DNA from 2 places in the Bradyrhizobium sp. ORS 285 genome. Region 2 is predicted to be linked to the other one. Evidence: predicted binding sites of a transcription regulator. Region 2 holds the regulator's gene; the other holds the start of a gene.
The links. Region 2 encodes LexA, which represses DNA repair genes until DNA is damaged. Its sites were predicted from a motif close to TGTTCNNNNTGTGTTCNG; they were not measured.

Region 1: a site for LexA is predicted at 1,452-1,469, ahead of BRAD285_RS15030 (single-stranded DNA-binding protein). Genes of this name have one in related genera too.

The regions. Positions count from the first base shown of each region.
Region 1 is NZ_LT859959.1:3,336,359-3,339,567, forward strand. Features, by position in the region: gene BRAD285_RS15020 (outer membrane protein) at 1-211, opposite strand, end outside; gene BRAD285_RS15025 (outer membrane protein) at 405-1,157, opposite strand; gene BRAD285_RS15030 (single-stranded DNA-binding protein) at 1,631-2,125, shown strand; gene gyrA (DNA gyrase subunit A) at 2,334-3,209, shown strand, end outside.
Region 2 is NZ_LT859959.1:3,198,456-3,220,848, forward strand. Features, by position in the region: gene bamA (outer membrane protein assembly factor BamA) at 1-1,311, shown strand, start outside; gene lpxD (UDP-3-O-(3-hydroxymyristoyl)glucosamine N-acyltransferase) at 1,425-2,489, shown strand; gene fabZ (3-hydroxyacyl-ACP dehydratase FabZ) at 2,489-2,947, shown strand; gene lpxA (acyl-ACP--UDP-N-acetylglucosamine O-acyltransferase) at 2,978-3,790, shown strand; gene BRAD285_RS14395 (LpxI family protein) at 3,796-4,653, shown strand; gene lpxB (lipid-A-disaccharide synthase) at 4,650-5,846, shown strand; gene BRAD285_RS14405 (dienelactone hydrolase family protein) at 6,019-6,795, opposite strand; gene gltA (citrate synthase) at 7,164-8,468, opposite strand; gene gltX (glutamate--tRNA ligase) at 8,800-10,236, opposite strand; gene BRAD285_RS14420 (glutamine--tRNA ligase/YqeY domain fusion protein) at 10,373-12,058, shown strand; gene BRAD285_RS14425 (hypothetical protein) at 12,089-12,301, opposite strand; gene BRAD285_RS14430 (ComEC/Rec2 family competence protein) at 12,443-14,734, shown strand; gene BRAD285_RS14435 (hypothetical protein) at 14,850-15,290, opposite strand; gene lexA (transcriptional repressor LexA) at 15,593-16,291, opposite strand; gene glp (gephyrin-like molybdotransferase Glp) at 16,495-17,703, opposite strand; gene BRAD285_RS14450 (hypothetical protein) at 17,832-18,485, opposite strand; gene BRAD285_RS14460 (HAD family phosphatase) at 19,436-20,065, opposite strand; gene BRAD285_RS14465 (alpha-hydroxy acid oxidase) at 20,111-21,247, opposite strand; gene BRAD285_RS14470 (S41 family peptidase) at 21,664-22,393, shown strand, end outside.

The DNA.
Region 1 (3,209 bases), 130 kb from region 2:
CCGCGACGCCGCCAAAAGTGACGTTGTTGGTCCAGCAGGTGCGGGCGGAGCCGCCACCGGCGTTCAAACCGAGATAGAAGCCGCTCCAATCATAGATCGTGGCGATCATCGCGGGCGCCTTGGTGAAGGTGCGCGCGGGCAAATCGGCTGCGATCGCCGGCGCAAGCCCCAGCGCCAACGAGGTTGTCGCCCCCAGCAACAGCCTTCTCATCGCAGTCCCCAAACCAAGTCCGACGCCCGCACGCACGCTCTCACCAACGCCCACCCGCGGAGCCTTGATAGACCCTTCCGTCGCAAAAAGCCGTCACCCAAACGACACAGCGGCTCAGCAAGTGCCGGTTCTGACAGGCAAAAAAAGGCCGGCGCGAGGCCGGCCTTTCGTCATATTCGCGTCTAGCGAGCAATCAGTAGCGCGACACGCTCGGGCCACCGAAGTGGTAGACGATGCCGGCCTTGACGGTGTGGATGGTGTCCTTCCACTCCGACCGATTGCCCGCAGCGGGGGTGTACTGGAGCGAGCTCGTGCCGAAGTCGAGGTAGTTGTACTCGACCTTGGCCGACCAGTTCTGGGCGAACATGTATTCGGCGCCGGCACCGATCGTCCAACCCCAGCGCCAATCGTTCTGCGACGCGCCGGCCGCAGCCCCGAACAGGCCGGGATCGTAGCGGTGCTGCAGATCGCCGACCGTGGCACCGCCGCTGACGAAGAACAGGGCGGGGCCAGCTGCCCAGCCGAGACGACCCTTGATGTCGCCGAAGCCGCGCAGCCGGGTGAAGTAGCTGTCACCGAAGCCGGCGTTGATCACGCTCGAGCGGCCGTTGATGTCCGCCCAGTGGTAGTCGCCTTCGAGGCCGAACACGACGTTGTCGACCTGCCAGTTGTAGCCGATCACGCCACCGGCGAAGCCGCCGTTGAAGTCGTAGCGCTGCGTGCCGGCGAAGCCGACCGCGTTCGGCGCGCCCAAGAAGGTCTCATCGCTGCGACCCCAGCCGCCGCCGCCCTGCAGACCGAGATAGAAGCCGGCCCAGGTCGGAAGCGGAGCGGGCGCTGCCACCGGCGCCTTGGTGTAGGGGCGGGCAGCCAGGTCGGCGGCCCCTGCGGGGGCCAGCGACCCCAAGACCATCAAGCTGGCTGCTGCAAGAAAGATTCTTTTCATCCCAAGTCTCCCGCGTTGGGCGCCCCGAATTTCGTCCCCGGAGGCGCTCGTCCTTAGAGGTGGCGCGACCGCGTTAGCGGCCTCATTCCATCCGCAAATATACGCGATTCAACCCTGGATACCGTCTCCCAAAAGCCACAGGCGAGGAGGATGTAAGGCAGGCTAAGTTAATGAAAGTTAATCGCTTTTTCGTGATCAGGGGAACTTTTTGGCAGTTCCATGCATGGAACTCGGGGTTCCCTGCGGTTCCATTCGGTTCCATGAAACTCGCTGTCTGGTTGTGGGCGTAGGTTTGCGAACAAAACTGGAACGATCATCCTCGGCCTGCTATATGTGGATAAGCAATGAGAAAGCAGGTGGCAGGCGCGGCAACCGTATAGGGTCCGGCGCCAGAGGAAGGGTTAGCCACCTTGTGCCGAGAGGCCGGTCGGCAGGACCGGTCCGGTCATTTCTGAAAACCGCGGGAGAGTGTGATGGCGGGTAGCGTGAACAAGGTGATTTTGGTCGGCAATCTCGGCAAGGACCCTGAGATCCGCCGCACCCAGGACGGTCGGCCGATCGCCAATCTGAGCATTGCGACGTCGGAAACGTGGCGCGACAAGGCGACGGGCGAGCGCAAGGAAAAGACCGAGTGGCACCGGGTCGTGATCTTCAATGAAGGTCTCTGCAAGGTCGCCGAGCAATATCTCAAGAAGGGCTCCACGGTGTATATCGAAGGCGCGCTTCAGACCCGCAAATGGACCGACCAGAGCGGCGTCGAGAAGTACTCGACCGAGGTGGTGCTGCAGGGCTTCAACTCGACGCTGACGATGCTCGGTGGCCGTGGCGGCGGAGGCGGCGGCAATTTCGCCGACGACGCGGGCGGTGGCGATTTCGGCATGAGCAGTCCGTCCTCATCACCGGCGCCACGTCGTCCGATGGCGGCCGCCAGCCGCAACAGCGACATGGACGACGACATTCCGTTCTGATCCGAAGGCGGCGCGGAGCGGGGCTCGCAAGGCCCGTTCCGCGTCAGCTCCACCGCGGCCGTGGATCGTTCCGTAAGATCTTGTTAAGTCGCTGGAATTGCGGCTCGAAAAACCTTCGTGCTGGAAGGCCTGGGGGTGGCCTGCCGCGACGCGATGCGCTATATGATTCCAAGCGATTTTCGCGTGTCAAAACCGACCGGTATCCCCTTTGTCCGATAAAGAAGATGAGAAGCCCGGCGAGCCGGGCGGACCTTCCGACATTCGTCCCGTTTCCATCCTCGACGAGATGAAACGCTCCTACCTCGATTACGCGATGAGCGTGATCGTGGCGCGAGCGCTGCCCGATGCGCGCGACGGCCTGAAGCCGGTGCATCGACGCATCCTGTTCGGCATGTACGAGAACGGCTTCGAATGGAACAAGCCGTACCGCAAATCGGCGCGCACCGTCGGCGACGTCATCGGTAAATACCATCCGCACGGCGACCAGTCGGTCTACGACGCGCTGGTACGCATGGCGCAGGACTTCTCGATGCGCGTGCCGCTGATCGACGGTCAGGGCAATTTCGGCTCGGTCGACGGCGACATGCCGGCGGCGATGCGCTACACGGAATCCCGCCTGACCAAGATCGCGCAGTCGCTGCTCGACGATCTCGACAAGGACACCGTCGACTTCCAGGCGAACTACGACAATTCGGAGAAAGAACCGTCGGTCCTGCCGGCGAAGTTTCCGAACCTGCTGGTCAACGGCGCCGGCGGCATCGCCGTGGGCATGGCGACCAACATCCCGCCGCACAATCTCGGCGAGGTCATCGACGCCTGCATCGCGCTGACCGACAATCCCGCGCTGACCATCGACGAGTTGAACCAGATCATCCCTGGTCCGGACTTCCCGACCGGCGGCATCATCCTGGGCCGCGCCGGCATTCGCTCGGCCTATCACACCGGCCGCGGCTCGATCGTGATGCGCGGCAAGGTGACGATCGACACCATCCGCAAGGACCGCGAGGCGATTCTGATCACGGAGATCCCGTATCAGGTCAACAAGGCCTCGATGGTCGAGCGCATCGCAGAGCTCGTCCGCGAG
Region 2 (22,393 bases):
GGCTCCTCGAGCGACCGCGTCATCCTCGTGGTCTCCCTCGAGGAAAAGTCGACCGGCGACTTCTCGATCTCGGGCGGCTATTCGACGACCGACGGTGCGCTGGCTGAAGTCTCGATCTCCGAGCGCAACTTCCTGGGTCGTGGCCTGTTCGCCAAGGCGTCGGTGACCTACGGCCAGTTCGCCCGCGGCTACTCGCTGTCCTTCGTCGAGCCCTATCTGCTCGACTACCGGGTCGCGCTGGGGCTCGACCTCTATCAGCGCCAGCAGCTCGCCAACAACTTCATCTCCTACGGCACCAAGACGCTCGGCTTCAGCCCGCGCCTCGGCTTCCAGCTGCGTGAAGACCTGTCGCTGCAGCTGCGCTACTCGATCTACCGCCAGGAGATCACGCTGCCGCAGACGCTGTCGAACTGTAACAATGGTGGTGGCGGCAGCCCGCTGCCCTTCAACCCGACCCCGGCGTTCATCAACGCCAATCCCGGCAACCCGCAGGCGGCGGCGATCGGTGCCGCGACCGGTGGCCTCGGGTGCTTCTCTGACGGTGAGGCCTCGCTGCCGGTCCGCCAGGAGCTGGCGAAGGGTGCGACGCTGACCTCGGCGCTCGGCTACACGCTGAACTACAACACGCTCGACAACAACAAGAACCCGACCGACGGCCTGCTGGTCGACTTCAAGCAGGACTTCGCGGGTGTTGGCGGCGACGTGTCGTACCTGAAGACCGCGTTCGATGCGAAGTACTTCACCCCGCTGGTGTCGGACATCGTCAGCATCGTCCACCTCCAGGGCGGCATCCTGAACAAGATCGGCAACACGCAGCTGCGCATGCTCGATCACTTCCAGATGGGTCCGAACCTGGTTCGTGGTTTCGCTCCGAACGGCATTGGTCCGCGTGACATCAATCCGTTCGGCACGCAGGATGCGCTGGGCGGCACCAAGTACTGGGGCGCTTCGCTCGAACTGCAGATGCCGTTCTGGTTCCTGCCCAAGGAAACTGGCCTGAAGGGCGCGGTCTACGCCGATGCTGGTGGCTTGTCGGGCTATCAGGGGCCGACGAACTGGGCTCTGACGGGCGAGGTCAACCAGCCCGGCTGTATCAGAGCAACGCGTGCCACGGCGACCACCCCGGCCAATGCCGGTACCTGCCTTGGCCTGCAGTTCGACGACAGCTCCAAGGTCCGCAGCTCGGTCGGTGTGGGTCTGGTGTGGGCGTCGCCGTTCGGTCCGCTGCGCTTCGACTACGCGATCCCGCTCACCAAGGGTCAGTTCGACCGGACCCAGGAATTCCGGTTCGGCGGCGGTACATCGTTCTGAGCTTGAGCCCAAAAAATCCGGGTTGGCGTCGACCAACCCGGCCAGTGTAAGAGATGAGAGCTCGGTTCCGGGAGACTGGAGCCGGGCTCTGATGTTTTTGAGAGTGTGACGGGATGGCCCAGCCGACCTTCTTCCAACCTCCACCCTCGACGACCCTGGCGGCGATCGCAGCGAAGGCGAATGCGGTGCTCGTCGACGCCGCCGAAGGCGAGAAGGTGATCAAGGGACTGGCTTCGCTGGACGAGGCCGGGCCGATGCATCTGGCGTTCTTCGACAACCTCAAATACGCCGACCAGCTCGCCCGGACCAAGGCCGGCGCCTGTCTCGTGAGCCCGCGTTTCGAGGCGCGGGTGCCGGCGCATGTCGCGGTCGTCAGGGCCAACCAGCCGTTCCGCGCCTTCGTACAGCTGGCGCGCGAGTTTCATGCCGATGCGCTGCGCCCGCAACCCTGGTTCGGGGACGACGGCGTCTCGCCCCAGGCGATCATCGACCCCAGCGCGCGGCTGGAGGATGGCGTGATCGTCGAGCCCCTGGCGGTGATCGGCGCCCATGTCGAGATCGGCTCGGGCACGATCGTCGGCGCCGGCGCCGTGATCGGCGCCCACGTCAAGATCGGCCGCGACTGCAATGTCGGTGCCCGGACCGTCATCCAATGCGCGCTGATCGGCAATGACGTGCTGATCCATCCCGGCTGCAGCATCGGCCAGGACGGCTACGGCTTCATCTTCTTCGGTCCCGACGGCCATCTGAAGGTGCCGCAGACCGGGCGCGTGATCATCCAGAATCACGTCGAGGTCGGCGCCGGTACGACGATCGACCGCGGCAGCCTGCGCGACACGGTGATCGGCGAGGGGACCAAAATCGACAACCAGGTGCAGATCGGCCACAATGTCACAATCGGGAGACATTGCCTGCTGGCGGCTCAGATCGGACTGGCAGGCAGCCTTACGATCGGCGACAACGTCGCGCTTGGAGCGAAGGTCGGTATCAACAATCACCTCACGATCGGCGATGGCGCCCAGGTGACCGCCATGAGCGGCGTCAAGGACGACATCCCGCCGAACGGAAGGTGGGGCGGCTTCTTCGCCAAGCCGACCAAACAGTGGTTCCGCGAGATCGTTGCGGTGGAACGGCTGGTACGTGATCAGGCAGCGAGCAGGGACGAAGGACGGGAGTGATGGAGGAGTCACCCATCAAGTTTGCGGACATCGATATCAACGAGATTCTGAAGACGCTGCCGCATCGTAACCCGTTTCTGCTGATCGACCGCGTGAAGAACATCCGGGCCGACTACAGCGGCATCGGCGTCAAGAACGTCTCTTTCAACGAGCCGTGCTTCCAGGGCCATTTCCCGGAGCGGCCGGTCTATCCGGGCGTGCTGATGATCGAAGGCATGGCGCAGACCGCCGGCGTCATCGGCATCAAATCGGTCGAGGGCACGGAAAAGCCGCGCGCGGTGTATTTCCTCACCATCGACAAGTGCAAGTTCCGCAAGCCGGTGCTGCCGGGCCAGACCATCGAGTACCACATGCGCTCGATCGGCCGCCGCAAGACGATGTGGTGGTTTCACGGGGATGCCAAGGTGGACGGCGTTGTTGTCGCCGAGGCCGATGTCGGCGCGATGCTGACCGACTGAGCTTACGACGAGAGAGTTGGTTGCGTTGAGATGAGCAAGATTGATCCCACCGCCCGCGTCGAGGATGACGCCGTCATCGGCGAGGGGACCGTGATCGGTCCCTATTGCATCGTCGGCCCGAACGTCGTGATCGGTGCGAACTGCAAGCTGATCAGCCACGTCCAGATCATGGGCCACACCACGCTCGGCGACGACAACGTCATCTCGCCGTTCGTCGTGCTCGGCGGGGCGCCGCAGGATCTCAGCTATCGCGGCGAGCCGCACCGGCTCGAGATCGGCTCCGGCAACACCTTCCGCGAAGGCGTGACGATGAACATCGGCACCACCAAGGGCGGCGGGCTGACCAAGATCGGCAACGCCGGCTTCTTCATGAACAACGCGCACGTCGCGCATGATTGCGTGGTCGGCAACAACGTCATCTTCGCGACGTCGGCGACGCTCGGCGGCCATGTCGAGATCGGCGATGCCGTCTATATCGGCGGCCTCTCCGCCGTGCATCAGTTCACCCGCATCGGCCATGGCGTGATGGTCGGCGGCGTTTGCGGCGTGCGCGGGGACATCATTCCCTATGGCCTCGTCAACGGCCAGTATGCCGCGCTGGAAGGCCTCAACGTCATCGGCATGAAGCGCCGCAAGTTCACCCGCGAGCGGCTCGCCACCGTGCGCGCCTTCTATCAGAAGCTGTTCCACGGTCCCGGCGTGTTCGCCGACCGCCTCGCGGCGGTGCAGCCGATGGCCGGCGACGATCCGGCGATTGCCGAGATCCTCGCCTTCATCGGCGGAGGCCGCCACCGCGCGCTGTGTCTGCCGGACATCGGCAGATCCGCGCCGACCGAGCTCTGACGGTCATGTGCGGGCAGGCCAGCGAGACCACACCGCCGGTCGGCTTGATCGCAGCCGGTGGCGTGCTGCCCTTCGCGGTCGGCGACGCCATCGTTGCGCGCGGGCAGACGCCGGTGCTGTTCGCCCTCAAAGGCATCTGTGATCCCAAGCCGTTGGCCCGCTTCCGTCATCACTGGATCGGCCTCGGCCAGCTCGGCAATGCGCTGAAGCTGCTCAAGGCCGAAGGCGTCCGCGACCTGATGTTCATCGGCAACCTCGTGCGCCCCGCGGTCTCCGAGATCCGCTTCGACTGGGGCACCTTGCGTGAGCTGCCCTACATCTGGTCGGCGTTCCGCGGCGGCGACGATCATCTGCTGTCGGGCGTCGGCCGCATCTTCGAACGCCACGGCTTCCACATGATCGGCGTCAAGGACGTCGCGCCCAACCTGCTCGTGCCCGAGGGGCATCTGACGCGCAGCCGGCCGAACGATCTCGTGACCGGCGACATCGCCAAGGGGCTCGCCGTGCTCAGGGCGATGGCGCCGTTCGATGTCGGGCAGGCCGTGGTCGTGATCGACGGTCACGTCGTGGCGCTGGAGGACATCGAGGGCACCGACGGGCTGCTGGCCCGCGTGGCGCGGCTGCGCACCGATCGCCGCATCCGCTCTGCCGTAGGCCGCGGCGTGCTGGTGAAGGCGCCGAAGGCCGGCCAAGACCTCCGCTACGACCTGCCGACCATCGGGCCGCGCACGGTCGAAGGTCTCGCCACGGCCGGCCTCGCCGGCGTCGCCGTCGCATCGGCCCACACCCTGCTGGCCGATCCGCAAGCGACGGTCACGGCCGCCGATCGCGCCGGCGTGTTCATCACGGGCGTCACTGCGTGACGGCGCAGCCGCCGGCAGGCCGGGGCCTCCGCAGGATCTGCCTCGTGGCCACCGAAGAGTCCGGCGATCGCCTCGGCGCGCCGCTGATGAAGGTGCTGCGCCAGCGGCTCGGCGACACCGTTGCATTCACCGGCGTCGGCGGCCGCGACATGACCGGGGAGGGACTCGTCTCGCTGTTCCCGATCGAGGAGCTCTCGATCATGGGGTTCACCGGCGTTCTGAAGCAGCTGCCGAAGATTCTGCGGCTGCTCAGGCAGACCGTGGACGCCGTGATTGCGGCGCAGCCGGACGTGCTCGTCATCATCGACAGTCCCGACTTCACTCAGCGCGTGGCCAAACGCGTTCACGCCCGTGACGCTGCGATCCCGATCGTGAACTACGTCGCGCCGACGGTGTGGGCGTGGCGGCCGGGCCGGGCGCGCGCGATGCATTCCTATGTCGATCATGTGCTTGGTCTGCTGCCCTTCGAACCGGAGGCGTTTCGCAAGCTCGGTGGTCCGCCCTGCACCTATGTCGGTCATCCCTTGATCGAGCAGTTATCGTCGCTGCGCCCCAACGAGGCAGAGCAGGCGCGCCGCGACGCCAAGCCGCCGCTGCTGCTGGTGCTGCCCGGCAGCCGGCGCAGCGAGGTTGCCCGCCATATCGCGGTTTTCGGTGAGACACTGGCGCGCTTGCAGGCGCAAGGCATCGCGTTCGAGGCGGTGGTGCCGACCACGCCGCATCTCGAAGCTGCCGTCCGGGCCGGGGTGGCGAACTGGTCGGTGGCGCCCGCGATCATCACCGGCGAGGCCGAGAAGCGCGCTGCCTTCAGGACGGCCCACGCAGCGCTGGCGAAGTCGGGCACGGTCACGCTGGAGCTCGCGCTGTCGGGCGTGCCGATGGTGACGGCCTATCGCGTCGGCGACGTCGAAGCCTTCATCCTGCGCCCCCTGGTCAAGGTCCAGTCGGTGATCCTCGCCAATCTCGTGATCGGCGAGAACGTCATTCCGGAGTATTTGCAGGAGGCCTGCACCGCCGACAACCTCGCGCCCGTGCTGGTCGATCTGCTGAGCAACGGCCCGATCCGTGCACGCCAAGTCGCAGCGTTCGACCGGCTCGACGACATCATGTCGACCGGCGCTGCCTCGCCCAGCGAGCGCGCAGCCGACGTCGTTCTGGCCACGATGCGCGGCGGACCGCGGGGCACGCCCTAACAACAAAGACGGTCTCGTAGGGTGGGCAAAGGCGCTGCCGTGCTCTCTCCTTACGGAGACTTGTAGTCGCGCCGTGCCCACCATCTTCTGCTCGGTTCGTCGATCGACGGTGGGCACGCTGCCGCCTTGCGGCGGCCGCTTTGCCCACCCTACGGCTGAACACCAGGACCTTTCACTTCAATCGCTCCAGGAAAAAGCTTGTCGCTCGTGCAAGCGCATCCGCAGCCTCGGGGCGGGTCGCATCGAAATCGAAACCGTGGCCCATGCCGTGATAGATGACCAGTTCGGCCTCTCTGCCTGCTGCTTGGGCTGCTTCGACCAGGGCCTTGCCCGACGACAGCGGCACGTTGCGATCGGCATCGCCGTGGAGAGCGAGTAGAGGCGGCAGACGAAATGGGTCTGCGTCATGGAGATCGGGACGCCCCGCATAAAAGACCACCAGCGCCGTGATACGCGGATCCGACGCAGCGGTAGCAACTGCAAGAAAGCCACCATTGGAAAAGCCGAGAAGCCCGATCTTGCCGGAGTAGCCCTCACGACGCGTGAGCAGGGACGCCGCGCCGCGGACGCGCTCCGACCATGTCGCAACGTGAGCAGAGAAGTAAGCCTGTCGGGTTTTCTGATCGGCTGAGCTCATCGGGCCGATGTCTGTTGCGTCATAATAGGAAACGAGAGCTGCATCGATGCCTTTGGCGGCCAGCGCCTGGGCATAGCGGGAATACGCGGCGGCATATCGCTCGAGTCCCTGTGCGCCATGGAGGATGATCACCGCCGGCCGCGGACCTTCGCGCTGACCGGCAAACAGCTTGATCGTCATGGACGCGTCGGCCGTGGAGACGGTCAGCTCTTGCGGGACGGTATCCGCTGCATGGCTCGGCATCGTCGGGACGAAAACCAGCACGATCGCCGCGATACACAACGCTCGGAAAGTTGCGAGCCGCTCCGTCATCGCTTCTGCCTTATGAGTTGAACGACGTGAGCCGTAGGGTCGGCAAAGGCGCTGCCGTGCTCTCTCCACTCATGAGATCGCAGAGGCGCCGTGCCCACCATCTAAAGCATGATCCGGAAAAGTGCGCAGCGGTTTTCCGAAAAGATCATGCGCAAACAACAACCTAAAGCGCGATGACGATTCATCCTGATCTCATCGCGCTTTAGCCGCTGAGTTCGCCGAACGAGGGTGGGCACGCTGACGCCTTGCGGCGGCCGCTTTGCCCACCCTACGGCTGCTCACCAGCTTCAGCGGACGCGCATCCAACTGCAGCAAAAAAGGCCCGTCCAGCGTGGACGGGCCTTTGATCATTGATCGCTGCTGTTTGATCAGCCGCGCTTGTCCATCTCGACATAGTTGCGCGTGGTCACGCCGGTGTAGAGCTGGCGCGGACGGCCGATCTTCTGCTGCGGGTCCTCGATCATCTCGCTCCACTGGCTGATCCAGCCGACGGTGCGGGCGACCGCGAACAGCACGGTGAACATCGAGACCGGGAAGCCCATCGCCTTCAGGGTGATGCCCGAGTAGAAGTCGACGTTCGGATAGAGCTTGCGGTCGATGAAGTACTGATCGCTGAGCGCGATCTTCTCGAGCTCCATCGCGACCTTCAGCATCTGATCGTCGGCGTGGCCCGTCTCCTTGAGCACCGCGTGACACATCTTCTGCATGATCTTGGCGCGCGGGTCGTAGTTCTTGTAGACGCGATGGCCGAAGCCCATCAGGCGCACGTCGCTGTTCTTGTCCTTCACCTTGGCGATGAATTCGGGAATCTTGTCGACGGTGCCGATCTCGGCCAGCATGTTCAGCGCGGCCTCGTTGGCGCCGCCATGCGCCGGGCCCCACAGGCAGGCGATGCCGGCGGCGATGCAGGCGAACGGGTTGGCGCCCGAGGAGCCGGCGATGCGCACCGTCGAGGTCGAGGCGTTCTGCTCGTGGTCGGCGTGCAGGATGAAGATCTTGTCGAGCGCGTCCGCGAGCACCGGATTCGGCTTGTAGTCCTCGCACGGCACGGCGAAGCACATGTGCAGGAAGTTCTCGGCGAAGGACAGCGAGTTCTTCGGATAAACGAAGGGCTGGCCGATGGTGTATTTGTAGGCCATCGCGGCCAGGGTCGGGATCTTCGCGATCATCCGCATCGACGCGATCATGCGCTGCTTCGGATCGTTGATGTCGGTCGAGTCGTGGTAGAACGCAGCGAGCGCGCCGACCGAGGCGACCATGACCGCCATCGGATGGGCGTCACGGCGGAAGCCGTGGAAGAAGCGCGACATCTGCTCGTGCACCATCGTGTGATGGGTCACGCGATAGTCGAAGTCCTTCTTCTGGGCGGCGGTCGGAAGCTCCCCGTACAGCAGCAGATAGCAGGTCTCGAGGAAGTCGCCCTTCTCGGCGAGCTGCTCGATCGGGTAGCCGCGGTATTCCAGGACGCCGGCGTCGCCGTCGATATAGGTGATCTTCGACTGGCAGCTGCCGGTGGAAGTAAAGCCGGGGTCATAGGTGAACATCCCGGTCTGGGCGTAGAGCTTGCCGATGTCGATGACGTCGGGGCCCACGGTGCCGCTCAGGATCGGAAGATCGAAATTCTTGTTGCCGACGGTGAGGGTCGCGGTCTTGCTTGCGGATTTTGCGTCCATCGTTTGTCCCCGATGAGATCGTTAGGCGTGATCGTTAGGCTTTGGCCCTTGTTCTTTGTGAGAGATCGCAGGCGGGTGGACATTATCTAGTGCGGTGGCTCTGACTTTGCCGTCAGCGTCGTCCGCGGCACTGTTGCCGTGAACATCTTAAGCGAAGGTCAAATCCGAAACCGCACTGGAATCTTATACTTACTAGTGTCCTTCGGCTTTCACATTCGCAAACGCGCCGGCTGCAACGTGTGACGATTGTCAAAGCCCGGGACACCAGTTTGTGCCGCACAACTGGGTATCGTATTGCCCTGTGCGCTGCAAGATGGGGGTTAATGAGACCTTATGCGATGGTCTGGTCCTTCAGACGGCCTAAGGATTCATCACGCCCCAGAATGGCCAGAACGTCGAAAATGCCGGGCGAAGTTGTCCGTCCGGTCAGCGCGGCGCGCAGCGGCTGCGCCACGGCGCCCAGCTTGAGATTGTTAGCTTCCGCAAACGCACGCAGCGCGGCTTCCGTGGCCGGCCCGCTCCAGGACTCGACGGCCGAAAGCGCGTCGTGCAGCCGGCCGATCAGGGCGCGGCTTTCCGGCGTCAGCAGGGCGGCGGCCTTGGGATCGATCGGCAGCGGCCGGTCGGCGAAGATGAAGGCGGCGCCGTCGATCAGCTCCAGCAGCGTCTTGGCGCGCTCCTTCAGGCTCGGCATCGCCTGCGTCAGCTGCGCGCGCGTGGCATCGTTGAGCTTGGCCTTCAGCGCCGGGCCGTTCGGCACGTAGTTGAGAACGTCTTCGAACTGGCGTACCAGCGCGGCGTCGTCGCTGTGGCGGATATAGTGGCCGTTGAGGTTTTCCAGCTTGGCGAAGTCGAACCGCGCCGCCGAGCGGCCGATCGCCGGCAGGTCGAACGCCTTGATCATCTCGTCGGTCGAGAAGATCTCCTGGTCGCCATGGCTCCAGCCGAGCCGTACCAGGTAATTGCGCAGGGCGGACGGCAGATATCCCATGGCGCGGTAGGCATCGACGCCGAGCGCACCGTGGCGCTTCGAGAGCTTCGATCCATCGGGCCCGTGAATCAACGGAATGTGCGACATCGACGGCACCGTCCAGCCCAGTGCATCGTAGATCTGCTTCTGGCGCGCGGCGTTGATCAGATGGTCGTCGCCGCGGATGACGTGGGTGACGCCCATGTCGTGGTCGTCGACGACCACCGCCAGCATGTAGGTCGGATTGCCATCGCCTCGCAGCAGCACGAGATCGTCGAGGTTCTCGTTCTGCCAGACCACGCGGCCCTGCACCTGGTCCTCGATCACGGTCTCGCCGGTCAGCGGCGCGCGCAGCCGGATGGTCGGCTTGACGCCTTCGGGCGCCTCCTTGGGATCGCGGTCGCGCCATAGGCCGTCGTACAGGCGCGTGCGGCCTTCCGCGCGCGCCTTCTCGCGCATGGCCGTCAGCTCCTCCGCCGTGGCATAGCAGCGATACGCCATGCCGCTGGCGAGCAGCTGCTCGGCGACCTCGCGATGCCGCGCCGCGCGGCTATATTGGTAGATGACCTCGCCGTCCCAATCGAGCTCGAGCCATTTCAGCCCGTCGAGGATCGCCGTGATGGCCGCATCGGTCGAGCGCTCCCGGTCGGTGTCCTCGATCCTCAGCAGCATCTTGCCGCCGCGGCCCCGCGCATACAGCCAGTTGAACAGGGCCGTCCGGGCGCCTCCGATATGGAGAAAACCGGTCGGGGAGGGGGCAAAGCGCGTGACGATCGGTGAGGTGGTCGATGAGGTCATGGGCGGCAGCACGAAATCCAGGCAGGGGCTCAACAGGGCGGGGGGTGTATAGCAGGCCTACCGCATAACTAAAGCCTTCCTTGGGGGAGGCGGATTTGGCAGATAGGCTTCCAAATTCCGGAGCAGGATATTCTTGATGACCACGAACGACACGGCAGCGACGGCAGAGGCAGGGCGCGACTTCATCCGCGACATCGTCCAGGCCGATCTCGACAGCGGCAAGCACAAGGCGGTCGTCACCCGGTTCCCGCCGGAGCCGAACGGCTACCTGCATATCGGCCATGCCAAGTCGATCGGTCTCAACTTCGGCATCGCCCGGGAGTTCGGCGGCCGCTGCAATCTTCGCTTCGACGACACCAATCCGACCAAGGAAGAGCAGGAATACATCGATTCCATCCAGGCCGACGTGCGCTGGCTCGGCTACGATTGGGGCGACAACCTGTTCTATGCCTCGGATTATTTCGAGCGGCTCTACGACTGGGCGGAAGGCCTGATCAAGGCCGGCCTTGCCTATGTCGACGACCAGACCCAGGAGGAGATCCGGCTGGCGCGCGGCACGCTCACCGAGCCCGGCAAGAACAGCCCGTTCCGCGACCGCTCGGTCGAGGAGAATCTCGACCTGTTCCGGCGCATGAAGGCGGGCGAATTCCCGAACGGCGCGCGCGTGCTGCGCGCCAAGATCGACATGGCCGCCGGCAACATCAATCTGCGCGACCCCGTGCTGTACCGGATCCTGCACGCGCATCACCCGCGCACCGGCGACACCTGGAAGATCTATCCGAGCTATGACTACGCCCACGGCCAGTCGGACGCGATCGAGGGCGTGACGCACTCGATCTGCACGCTCGAATTCGAGGATCACCGGCCGCTCTACGAATGGCTGCTCGACAAGCTGCCGGTGCCGTCGCACCCGCGGCAGTACGAGTTCGCGCGCCTCAACCTCACCTACACGCTGCTGTCGAAGCGCGTGCTGACGCGGCTGGTGCAGGACGGCCATGTTGCCGGCTGGAACGATCCGCGCATGCCGACCATCGCCGGATTGAAGCGCCGCGGCGTGCCGCCGGCGGCGGTGCGCGAATTCATCAAGCGCATCGGCATCGCCAAGGCCAACAGCATCGTCGATGTCGGCATGCTGGAGTTCTGCATCCGCGAGGAGCTGAACCGCACGGCGCAGCGCCGCATGGCGGTGCTGCGTCCCTTAAAGGTGGTGATCGAGAACTATCCGGAAGGGCAGGTCGAGGAGCTCGAGGCGATCAACCATCCGGATGATCCGTCGGCCGGCACGCGCAAGATCGCCTTCGGCCGCGAGCTCTACATCGAGCAGGACGACTTCATGGAGAACCCGCCGAAGAAGTTCTTCCGCCTGTCACCGGGCAACGAGGTGCGGCTGCGCTACGCCTATTTCATCAAGTGCCGCGAGGTCATCAAGAACGACGCCGGCGAGATCGTCGAGCTGCGCTGCACGTATGATCCGGCGACCAAGGGCGGCAACGCGCCTGATGGACGCAAGGTCAAGGCGACGATGCATTGGCTGCCGGCCGCGCAGTCGGTGCAGGCTGAGATTCGTCTCTATAACCAGCTGTTTGCCAATCCGAGCCCGAACGCGGCCGACTTCACCGCCGACCTCAATCCGAATTCGCTGGAGGTGCTGACCGACGCGCGCATCGAGCCGGCGATTGCCACGAGCAACTCGGCCGAGCCGATGCAGTTCGAGCGTCAGGGCTACTTCGTACGGGATGCGGACTCGACTGCGGACAAGCTCGTGTTCAACCGCACCATCGGCCTGCGCGATACGTTCGCGAAGGAAGTCGCGAAGGGCTGAGGCAAACGGACGGCGCGGGACGCGTGCGGCTCAGCCGATCGCGTCCTGCCCGGCATCCGTCAGCGTGGGCACACCGTCGGTGAGCTCGACGAGCCCGCGTTCGGCGAGCAGCGACAAATCATCCTCGGCAACCGGGGACAGCGTGAGCCGATGCGCCTTGATGTCCCGGAGAGTCCAGCGCAGGTGGATCGCCTTCTCCAAGGCGAGATCGGCGAAGGGGTCGTCCATGTCGTGGGCATCCATACCCCGATAAGCGCGTGCGCTGCGAAAAGTTCCAACGCTCAAGCCGTGCAGAAAGTCAGGATTCCCGTTCCGTTCTGCTAGGCGGCCTCGCGCAGCCTCCGGTAGCCTTATCCCGCCAACAGGTTGCGGGTGGTGTGGGTCATGGCGGAGCCGGTACGGCCGCCAGGGTGGCGTCGCGGGATCGCGGGCGTGATGGCCGATGTCTGGCCGCCGCGCGGCGCGCTGGCTGGCGGCTGGCCCGGGATCGGCGCCGGCGCGTGGCCGTCCTTTGCCGCCAAGCTCCGGAGTTGGGCAAGCGAGGAGGCCGGGGCAGGGCGGCTGCTGCCCTGGGTGCCCGTCGCTTTCGGCGCCGGCATTGCGCTGTACTTCTCCGCCGATCACGAGCCCGTGCTCTGGATCGCCGCCGTCACCGCCGGGCTGCTCTGCCTGGTGGCCGCGCTGATGCGACGCCATCGGCTATTTCCGGCCGCCGTGATGATGGCAGCCGCGGCATCCGGCTTCGCGGTCGCGACCGTGAAGACCGCGCGCGTGGCGCATCCGGTGCTGGCCCGGCCGCTCTATTCGGTGTCGCTGTCGGGCTTCGTCGAGGCGCGCGACATCCGCGAGCGCAGCGACCGCATCGTGCTGCGCGTCAACTCGATGGAGAGCCAGCGCAACGCGATCACGCTGACGCGTGTCCGGCTCGCGGTGCGCAAGGGCACCGCGCCCGATGTCGGCAGCTTCGTGCAGTTGAAGGCGCGGCTGCTGCCGCCGCTCGCGCCGGTGCGCCCCGGTTCCTACGACTTCGCCCGCGACATGTTCTTCCAGGGCATCGGCGCCTCCGGCTTCGTGATGGGGGCGATATCAGCGCAGCCGCCGCCGCAGGAAGGCGGGTTCGCCCTGCGCTATGCCGCGACCATGCAGGGCCTGCGAGATGCGATCGATGCTCGCATCCGCGCAAGGCTCAGTGGCGACGAGCGCGCCATTGCCACCGCGCTGCTGACCGGCCGGCGCGACGCCATCACGCCTGATGTCAACGACGCGATGTTCATCTCCGGCCTCGGCCATGTGCTGTCGATCTCCGGCTATCACATGGCGGTCGTCGCCGGCGTCGTGTTCTTCGCCGTGCGCGCGCTGCTCGCGCTGATCCCCGGCCTCACCGTGAGCCACCCGATCAAGAAATGGGCAGCCGCTGCGGCGCTGGTGGCCGCCGCTCTCTATCTCTTGCTCTCCGGCGCGGAGGTCGCGACGCAGAGATCGTTCTTCATGACCGCGGTCGTGCTGATCGCCGTCATGGTCGACCGCCGCGCCGTCACCTTCCGCACCCTCGCGGTGGCCGCGATGATCGTGCTGATCGCCGCTCCCGAAGCGCTGGTGCATCCGAGCTTCCAGATGTCCTTCGCGGCAACGCTCGGCCTCGTCGCGCTGGTGCAGTTCGGCCTGCCCAGACTGTTCGCGACGCCGGACTCATCGACCACGCAGCGCATCGCGCTGTGGGGCGGCCGTGAGCTTGCCATGCTGCTGCTGGCCTCGCTGATCGCGGGGCTCGCGACCACGCCCTACGCCGCGTTCCACTTCCACCGCATCACGCCCTATGGCGTGCTGGCCAATCTCGCCGCGATGCCGGTGGTCTCGGCGCTGGTGATGCCCGCAGGGCTGCTGGGCCTGATGGCCGCGCCATTCGGGCTCGATGGTGTCTGGTGGATGCTGATGGGCTGGGGCATCGACTGGATGATCGCGGTGACGCGCTGGGTGGCCGCGCTGCCCGGCGCCGTCGGGCGCATGGCCGCGTTCGGCATCGGCCCGCTGGTCCTGGGCAGCCTCGGCCTGATCCTGATCGGCCTGCTCAGGACGCCGTTGCGCTGGTCAGGCGCGCTGATGCTGGCAGCGGCAACGTTGTGGGCGGCCGCAGCGCCGCTGCCCGACATCCTGATCTCCGGCGACGGACGCGCGGTGGCCGTGCGTGGTGGCGACGGGCGGCTGCATGTGATGCGCAGCGGCAAGGACGTGTTCGCCACCCGCGAGTGGCTCGCTGCCGATGCCGATGCGCGCCTGCCGGCCGACTCGTCGCTGGGTGACGGCGTGTCCTGCGATGAGGCGGGTTGCGTCGTGGCGATGGCAGACGGCCGCCTGGTCGCGATGGCCCTGCGCGCCGACGCGCTGGCCGACGATTGCGCCCGCGCTGCGCTCATCGTGACCACGCGCGCCGCACCGTCGTCCTGCGCGGCCGGGGTGATCGACCGCCCGCGATTGCAGCAGCAGGGCGCATTGATGCTGACCCGCCAGGGCCGCGGCTTCGCCGTCACGCCTGTCCGCGCCGCAGGCTCCGACCGCCCATGGGCGCCGGCACCGCCTGATGCGACCGAGTTCGAACCGACATTGGTGCCGCGCGCGCCCGCGTCGCGCGTTCAGGATGCGACGCCGCCAGAGTCGGAGCAGGGCGTCGACGATTAGTTCGGTGGATCGCTCATTGCTGCGCGACGGCCCTCGGCACCGGCAGATGCCGGCCGAGAGCCGCCGCGATGTTGGCGCGCGATCCGAGGAATGCGATCAGTTGGCGATCAGATCGTCAGGTGATGCTGATGCGCCGGATCGATGGGGTCTGCGCCGCCGGCCGCTCCTCTGCCTGCTCGGGACGGTGCTCGCCGGGCTGCTTGGTGACGGGCAATTGCAGCACCGTCACGCGCTGGCCCTCGCAGAGCTGTGTCACCAGGACGTGGCGGCCGTCGGCGAACTCGATCGCGTCGTGATGGCGATCGGGAATGTGCTTCTCGATGGTGTTGAACTTGGCGACGCGCTCGCGGATGGTCCGCGTCCACAGCCAGCGGCTGTCGTAGCGGACGTCCTCGGCGAAGGCGAGCTCGGTGCCGGGCAGCATGCACACCGCAACGGTCGGCTCGCTTTCCAGCGCGAAGCCGCGGGTTGCAGTGCCGCGGAACGTCGTCGAGATCAGCGTCTCGCCGACTTTGGCGGGACGGGAGGCAACGGCATGGAGGCTGTAGTCACACATCGGATCGCTCCTCGTTCAGAGATAGCTGACCCACGCTCCCCCCGGACAGGCGCAGGCCTCTATCAGAGTGGACATCGAGGAGAATGTTAGCGCGCGCTTCGCGGCAATTCTGCGCTGATCTTCATCGCGTGCAGCCGCTGACGATCACAAGCGTTTGAGCATGCCGCGCTGCACATCATAGGGTGCGCTCGCGTGTGACTTGTTTTTGAGCTACGCGCGAAGCTCGTTCGCGCTTAGCCGACCGATTGTGCATCTCGCGATGCTAACCGCGGTGCATCACCGCGACTGCGCGGCGTGCGCGATCAGTACTTGCGATACAGCCCGACCAGCTTGCCCTGGATCTTCACCCGGTTGGGCGGCAGGATGCGCACCTCATAGGCGGTATTGGCCGGCTCGAGCGCGATCGATGCGCCGCGGCGGCGGAAGCGCTTCAGGGTGGCTTCCTCATCGTCGATCAGCGCCACCACGATATCGCCGGTGTCGGCGGTCTCGTTGCGCTGGATCAGCGCCATGTCGCCGTCGAGGATGCCGGCGTCGACCATCGAATCGCCGCGCACCTCCAGCGCATAGTGATCGCCATTGCCGAGCATGTCGGCCGGCACGCTGATGGTGTGGCTGCGCGTCTGCAGCGCCTCGATCGGCGTACCCGCGGCGATGCGGCCCATCACCGGCACCGCCACCGGGCGCTCGCCATCATCAAGCGCCGGTGTCGACGTGCGAACCTTGCCGAGATTGCCCTCGATCACCGACGGCGTGAAGCCGCGGCGGTTGCCGGCGGCCTGCGACAGCTCGGGCAGCTTGATGACCTCGATGGCGCGGGCGCGATTGGGCAGCCGGCGGATGAAGCCGCGCTCCTCCAGGGCGGTGATCAGGCGGTGAATGCCGGACTTCGAACGCAGGTCGAGCGCGTCCTTCATCTCGTCGAAGGACGGCGGCACGCCGGCTTCCTTGAGCCGTTCGTTGATGAACCGCAGAAGTTCGTACTGTTTGCGCGTCAGCATCTCGACCTGGTCCCCGGTTTGATGTCGTCCGACTCGCGAGCTCCTCGATCGGAGCTCCTCATCTCTCTGCGAGCCGGACGAGCGTCTTCGCGTCGTTCCGCAACATACTAAAAACAAATCATGAACGGACACTATATGTTCGATGTGTGTTCCGCAATCCTAAAAATATGATGAACGGACCGGGCTTTGCCGGGGGACGCGGCTCAGTTCGGCAGCCGCAGGATCTCGCAGGGGCTTCCCGCAGGGGCCTTTGGCGCAAAGGCGGGACGAATGACGAGTGCCTGCGAGAGCGCGAGATTGCCGAGCAGCGACGAATCCTGCTGCGTCACAGGGGTCGCGACCAGCGTGCCGTCGGCGCGCTCCTCGAGCTGCGCGCGCAGATAGTCCTCGCGCGAATCATTGGCGCCGAGCTCGCGGCCGAGCAGGGCGGTCTCGCGCGGCAGCAGCGCCTCGCGGCCGAGCAGGCTGCGAATCAACGGCACCAGGAACAGGATGGCGCAGACATAGGACGACACCGGATTGCCCGGCAGGCCGATCACGCGCATGCCGCCGAGCCGTCCGTGCATCATCGGCTTGCCCGGCCGCATCGCGATCTTCCAGAACGCCATCTCGACGCCCTCGGCCTCGAGCGCCTGCTTGACCAGGTCGTGATCGCCGACCGAAGCGCCTCCGGTGGTGACCAGGATATCGGCCTCCGCCTCGCGCGCCCGGCGGATGCCGGCGACCGTCGCCTCGAGCGTGTCGGCGGCGATGCCGAGATCAATCGGTGTCGCGCCTTCGCTGCGCATCAGCGCCCGCAGGCCGTAGCCGTTGGAATAGACGATCTGGCCGGGGCCGGGCGCCGAGCCCGGCATCACCAGCTCGTCGCCGGTGGCGAGCAGCGCCACCTTGGGCCTGCGCCGCACCGGCAGCGCCGCATGATTCATGCTCGCGGCGAGCGACAGGTCGCGGTCGCTGAGCCGGCGGCCGGCCTTGAGCAGCACCATGCCCTGATGGAAGTCGACGCCAGCGGGGCGGATGTGCCGGCCCTTGATCGCGGGCTCGTTGATGACGACGTGGCCGGCTTCGGCACGCGTGTCCTCCTGGATCACGACCGCGTCAGCCCCTTCGGGCACGACGCCGCCGGTGAATATCCGCGCCGCCTCGCCGGGACCGATCACGCGATCGAACGGCCGTCCCGCCGCGACCTCACCGATCACCTGCAGCCGCGCCCCGCTCGTGGCCGCATCCGCCGCGCGCAGCGCATACCCGTCCATCGCCGACATCGCCTCCGGCGGCTGGGTCCGCAGCGCCGCAAGGTCATGCGCCAGCACCCGGTGGAACGCCTCGTCCAGCCCAACCATTTCCTCGGCCAGCGGCTCGGCGCCGGCAAGCACCGCGGACAACGCATCGGACACCGGCATCAGGGCCATCAGAGTTCCTTTGGAGGAAAGCGCACGAGTCGAGGGAGTCGCGTTCTAACCGAACGCGCACCGTGCGGCCAAGGGGCTCGGCTGTGATAGGTCTCTCAGGCTATGAAGCACCCAGGGCCGACGAGCAATCAGACCGGGTGCCTGATCCAGACATTCGGTTCGACATAGACGGCGTGCTCGGCGGACACGAGCACGGGCACCAGCGCGCCGGGAATCTCGATCTCGCCCGCGCGATCGAAGGCCACGCCCGTCCATTGCGTCCACTCCGCGAGCGTGCCGACGATGGTCATCGAGCACGGCGCAATCTTGACGATCTCGCCGCCAATTGCGAGGTGCGTGCGCAGCCAGGAATCCGTATGCTGGCCATCGGCGCGCCGCCGTTCGAGATAGGCGCGCATCGGCATGCGCGGCACCAGATGCTTCTGGTTCGGCCGCACCGGCGCGTAGAGCTCGGCGAAACCCTTTGCACGCGCGCAGCCCTTGAGCGCATCGAGCATCGCGCGCGAGGAGCCCGACACGCGCGCCTTCGGCAGCAGCGCGATCTCCAGCGCGCTCATCGTCGTTGGCCGTCGACCCAGCATGCGGTCCTCATGACCCCAGCGGATCACCTCGTCCCAGCCCGCATCCGGCAGCGTCGTGCGGTCATCGACGCCGAATGCAAAGGGAATGGCGAAGGCGCGCCCGACCACCTCGCCGCCATCGAGCGCAGCAAAGGCGCAGTCCGCAAAGTGCCCGAATGCAGCCTCGCCGTAATATAACATCGCCGTTCGGTCCTGCCGCATGAACTCCGGCCAGAGGCCGTCGAGCTCGGGTGCGAAGACGCGCGGGATCAGGTCCGGCCGGTCGCGCAGGGAGATGATGGTGAGGGTCATGCAACGTTCCAAACTGCGGTGATCGGGGCGGGGCAAGCAACCTTTAGACCGCTTGGCGTTTTAGGCGTTTGGAGCCTGTACAGCCAAGCCCGCAGCCGCTGCACGCGCCGTATACGGTAGATTCGCCGATGCCGAATTTTATCTTCGCCTTTTCGGAATTGTCTGCTATATTGATTTGGTCCCGTGCTCGACAGGAGGGGCGCTTCGCGATCGTCACGGACGTGGAGTGCGGGATGCGGTGGCCGCAATGATGTCGCAGCGGGCCTTGATGGCGCGCGGACGAACGGCAGCTTGCGGACGTGAAGTCGCGTAGTCCTGGCATCCCGACGCCGATGCCAAGCCGGCGGGTGATGATTCCGACGGCGACGGTGGCCAACAAGCCGAGCACCGGGGAGATCGCGTATAAGCGTGAAGACCATCGCGCAGGGAATGCCGGATGTCGGCTGGACCTGTGGTGACTGCCGCCTGCTTTTCTTGTTGCAGGCGGGCCATGGGTTGCGGCCTGCAGCCCGGCATTCCCTGCGCCCTCCGTTCGGACGAGGGTGAATGAACCAGCATCACTCGGGCATGTCATGCCGCGAGAACGAGTTTGCATGATTGAAGGTCAGGGAGCGTGGGCCTTCGCGATCAGTTCACACGCGTGTCATGCGTACTCCGCCCTCCGCTGTCGTCCCTGCGAACGCAGGCACCCATACCCCCAGGGAGCAGTTGTTTTGCGCGATGCCCGACCAGTCCTGCTTCATCACCATCTACGGTGGTTATGGGTCCCTGCGTTCGCAGGGACGACAGTGGTGTCTTTGGTAGCGTCACGGGCAGCTCCGAAAACTATAGCAGTTGTTCGACTTGTCCCGGCGAACGCATCAGAGCCCCAGCGCGGCCATGGCCGCCGCCACATCATCCGTGGAGCGCACCAGCACCGCTTTCAATCCGCTGGCCCGCGCGCCTTCGACATTCTCTGCGAGGTCATCGAAGAACACGATCCGCTCCGCCGGCACGCCGATCGCCTGCACCACGTGCTCATACGCCTCAGCATCAGGTTTGCGCAGGCCGATCGACGAGGACAGGAAGATCTCGCGGAAGTGACCGAGCAGGTCGGCATAAACAGGCGAGAAGTGATTGATATGCGGCTGGTTGGTGTTGGAGAACGCATAGAGCGGCAGCCGCGAAGCAGCGCGCGCGAGCAGGGGGGCGATGCCGGGCATCGGGCCGACGAAGATCGCGTTCCAGCCATCGAGAAACTGCGCGTCGCTGATGTCGATGCCGAGCTGCCGGCGCAGATTCGCGAAGAACGCGGCGTCGGAGACGGTGCCGCGCTCATGACCTTGGTAGACCTCGTCGCGCATGAAGCGGGCCGCGAGATCCTGCGGCGCGCACCCCGCATGCCCCGCCCAGCGCGCGACGACCTGGCCGAAATCGATGTCGATGACGACGCGGCCGAGATCGAACAGCAGCGCATCGGCCGCGCCGGGGCGGAGATCGGAGGGAAGCATGGCGACGCGCGTCTTTGCCGAGAGGGGAGCCGAAAGAGTGCTCCCTCAATAGCGATAGGGCTCGATGTCGACCAGCGGAAACGCGCTGACCACGCTCGGCAGATTCGTCGCGGTCGCCGGGTGCAAATACGAGCCGTTCAACTCGCCGAACGAGGTGACGCCGAGCAGGCCGAGCGCGCGGATGACCTCGTCCTCGAGCAGCTCCAGCATGCGCAGGACGCCGTCTTCGCCGGCCGCGGCGAGCGCCCAGCATTGCAGCCGGCCGATGCCGACGAGGTCGGCGCCGGAGGCGATCGCCTTGACGATGTCGGTGCCGCGCGAGATGCTGCCGTCGACCATGATCTTGGCGCGGCCCCTCACGGCCGCGACGACCTCCGGCAGCACATGCATGGCGCCGCGGCCATGATCGAGCTGGCGGCCGCCATGATTGGAGACATAGATCCAGTCGACGCCGTGATCGACGGCGATCTCTGCGTCCTCGGCGGTGGCGATGCCCTTGATGATCAGCGGCAGCTTGAACTTGTCCTTGATCAGCTTCACCGTGTGCCAGCTCAGCGCTTTCTGATGGTCGCCGCCGGTGGCGCGCAGCCGGCTTTCGCGCACGTAACGCTTTGCGATGTCGCGCTCGCGCCGGCTGTAATGTGCGGTGTCGACGGTGAGGCAGAACGCGGTGTAGCTGTTCGCGACGGCACGGCTGACATAGTCCTCGACGAAGGCGTCGTCACCGCGGACATAGAGCTGGAAGATGCGCAAGGCGTCGGGCGCGGCCTCCGCCGTCTTTTCCAAACCCGGTTCCGAAACCGAACTCAGCATGTGCGCCGCCCCGAACCGGCCGGCGCCGCGTGCCACGCTGGCGGCTCCCGCCGGATCGAAGATCTCGAGCGCCCCGACCGGGGCCAGCACCACCGGCAGGCGCAGCCTGCGCCCGAAGCTCTCGACCGAGGCGTCGACCCGGGAGACATCGCGCAGCACGCGCGGACGAAACGCGATCTCATCGAGCGCCATCCGGTTCCGCCGCAGCGTCGTCTCGGTCTCGGCGCCGCCGATGATGTAGTCCCAGGCGTTCTGGTTGAGCTGGGCGCGCGCCTTGCGGATGAACTCATGCAGGTTCTGGAACTTCTCGTCGCTGGCGCCGAGCTCGACGTTCCGCCACCCGGGTTCGATCGGGGTCTGTTGATTCATGTCTGCCTCCCAGCAACCATATTATCATTTGTTATCCAGCATCGCCCATCGGACAGCCGCTGTGCAAGCCATTCCGAACTGCGGCTGGCGCGGCCGCGCAGCGGCATCCATGCGCCGTGGACATCGATTCGATCGGGGCCACGTCGTTCATTCAGTTGTGATCACCAGGTGACCGTGAAAGCCCGGATAATGCAATCAGGCGGCGACGATCTTGAATTCAGCTTGTCAACGGCCATTTCCGGTGCGGGCTCACGGCGCGCCATGGTAGGCTGGGCGGACCGGTCAGGCCGCGGCGGCGGAGCTTCGGCCTTGAAGAAACCGGAAATGTGGTGTGAGTTCGTGGTCCAATCATGCCGCTGACGCGTTCGAACACGTGTGATCGGACGGCCATCAAACCAAGCTCGGGAAGCAAAACAATGCGGAAAAACTGGCTGTTCTTGGCGGGCACGATGACGGGCGTCGGTCTGACCCTGATGGTTTCGGGGCCGGAGGGTGCGCAGCTCATCGCCAAGGCCAAGGCAGCGGCCGGCATGGCCGACACCTATACGCAGCTCAATCTGTTCGGTGCGGTGTTCGAGCGGGTTCGCGCCGACTACGTCGAGAAGCCGAACGATCCCGCGCTGATCGAAGGCGCGATCAACGGCATGGTGTCCTCGCTCGATCCGCATTCGCGCTACATGAACGACAAGTCCTGGCGCGACATGCAGGAGACGACCTCCGGTGAGTTCGGCGGACTCGGCATCGAGGTCACGATGGAGGACGGTCTCGTCAAGGTCGTCGCGCCAATCGACGACACCCCGGCGTCGAAGGCCGGCATCCTCTCCGGCGATCTCATCGCCAAGATCGATGGCGACGCGGTGCAGGGCCTGACGCTCGAACAGGCGGTCGCCAAGATGAAGGGCGGGGTCAACACCAAGACCAAGCTGACGATCATCCGCAAGGGCAAGGACGCTCCAATGGATGTGACCCTGAATCGCGAGATCATCCGCGTGCGCCCGGTGCGCTATCACACCGAGGGCGGCGACATCGGCTACATCCGCGTCACCTCGTTCAACGAGCAGACCACCGAGAGCCTGCGCAAGGCGATTGCCACCATTTCCAAGGAGATCCCGCAGGAGAAGCTCGCTGGCTACGTGGTGGACCTGC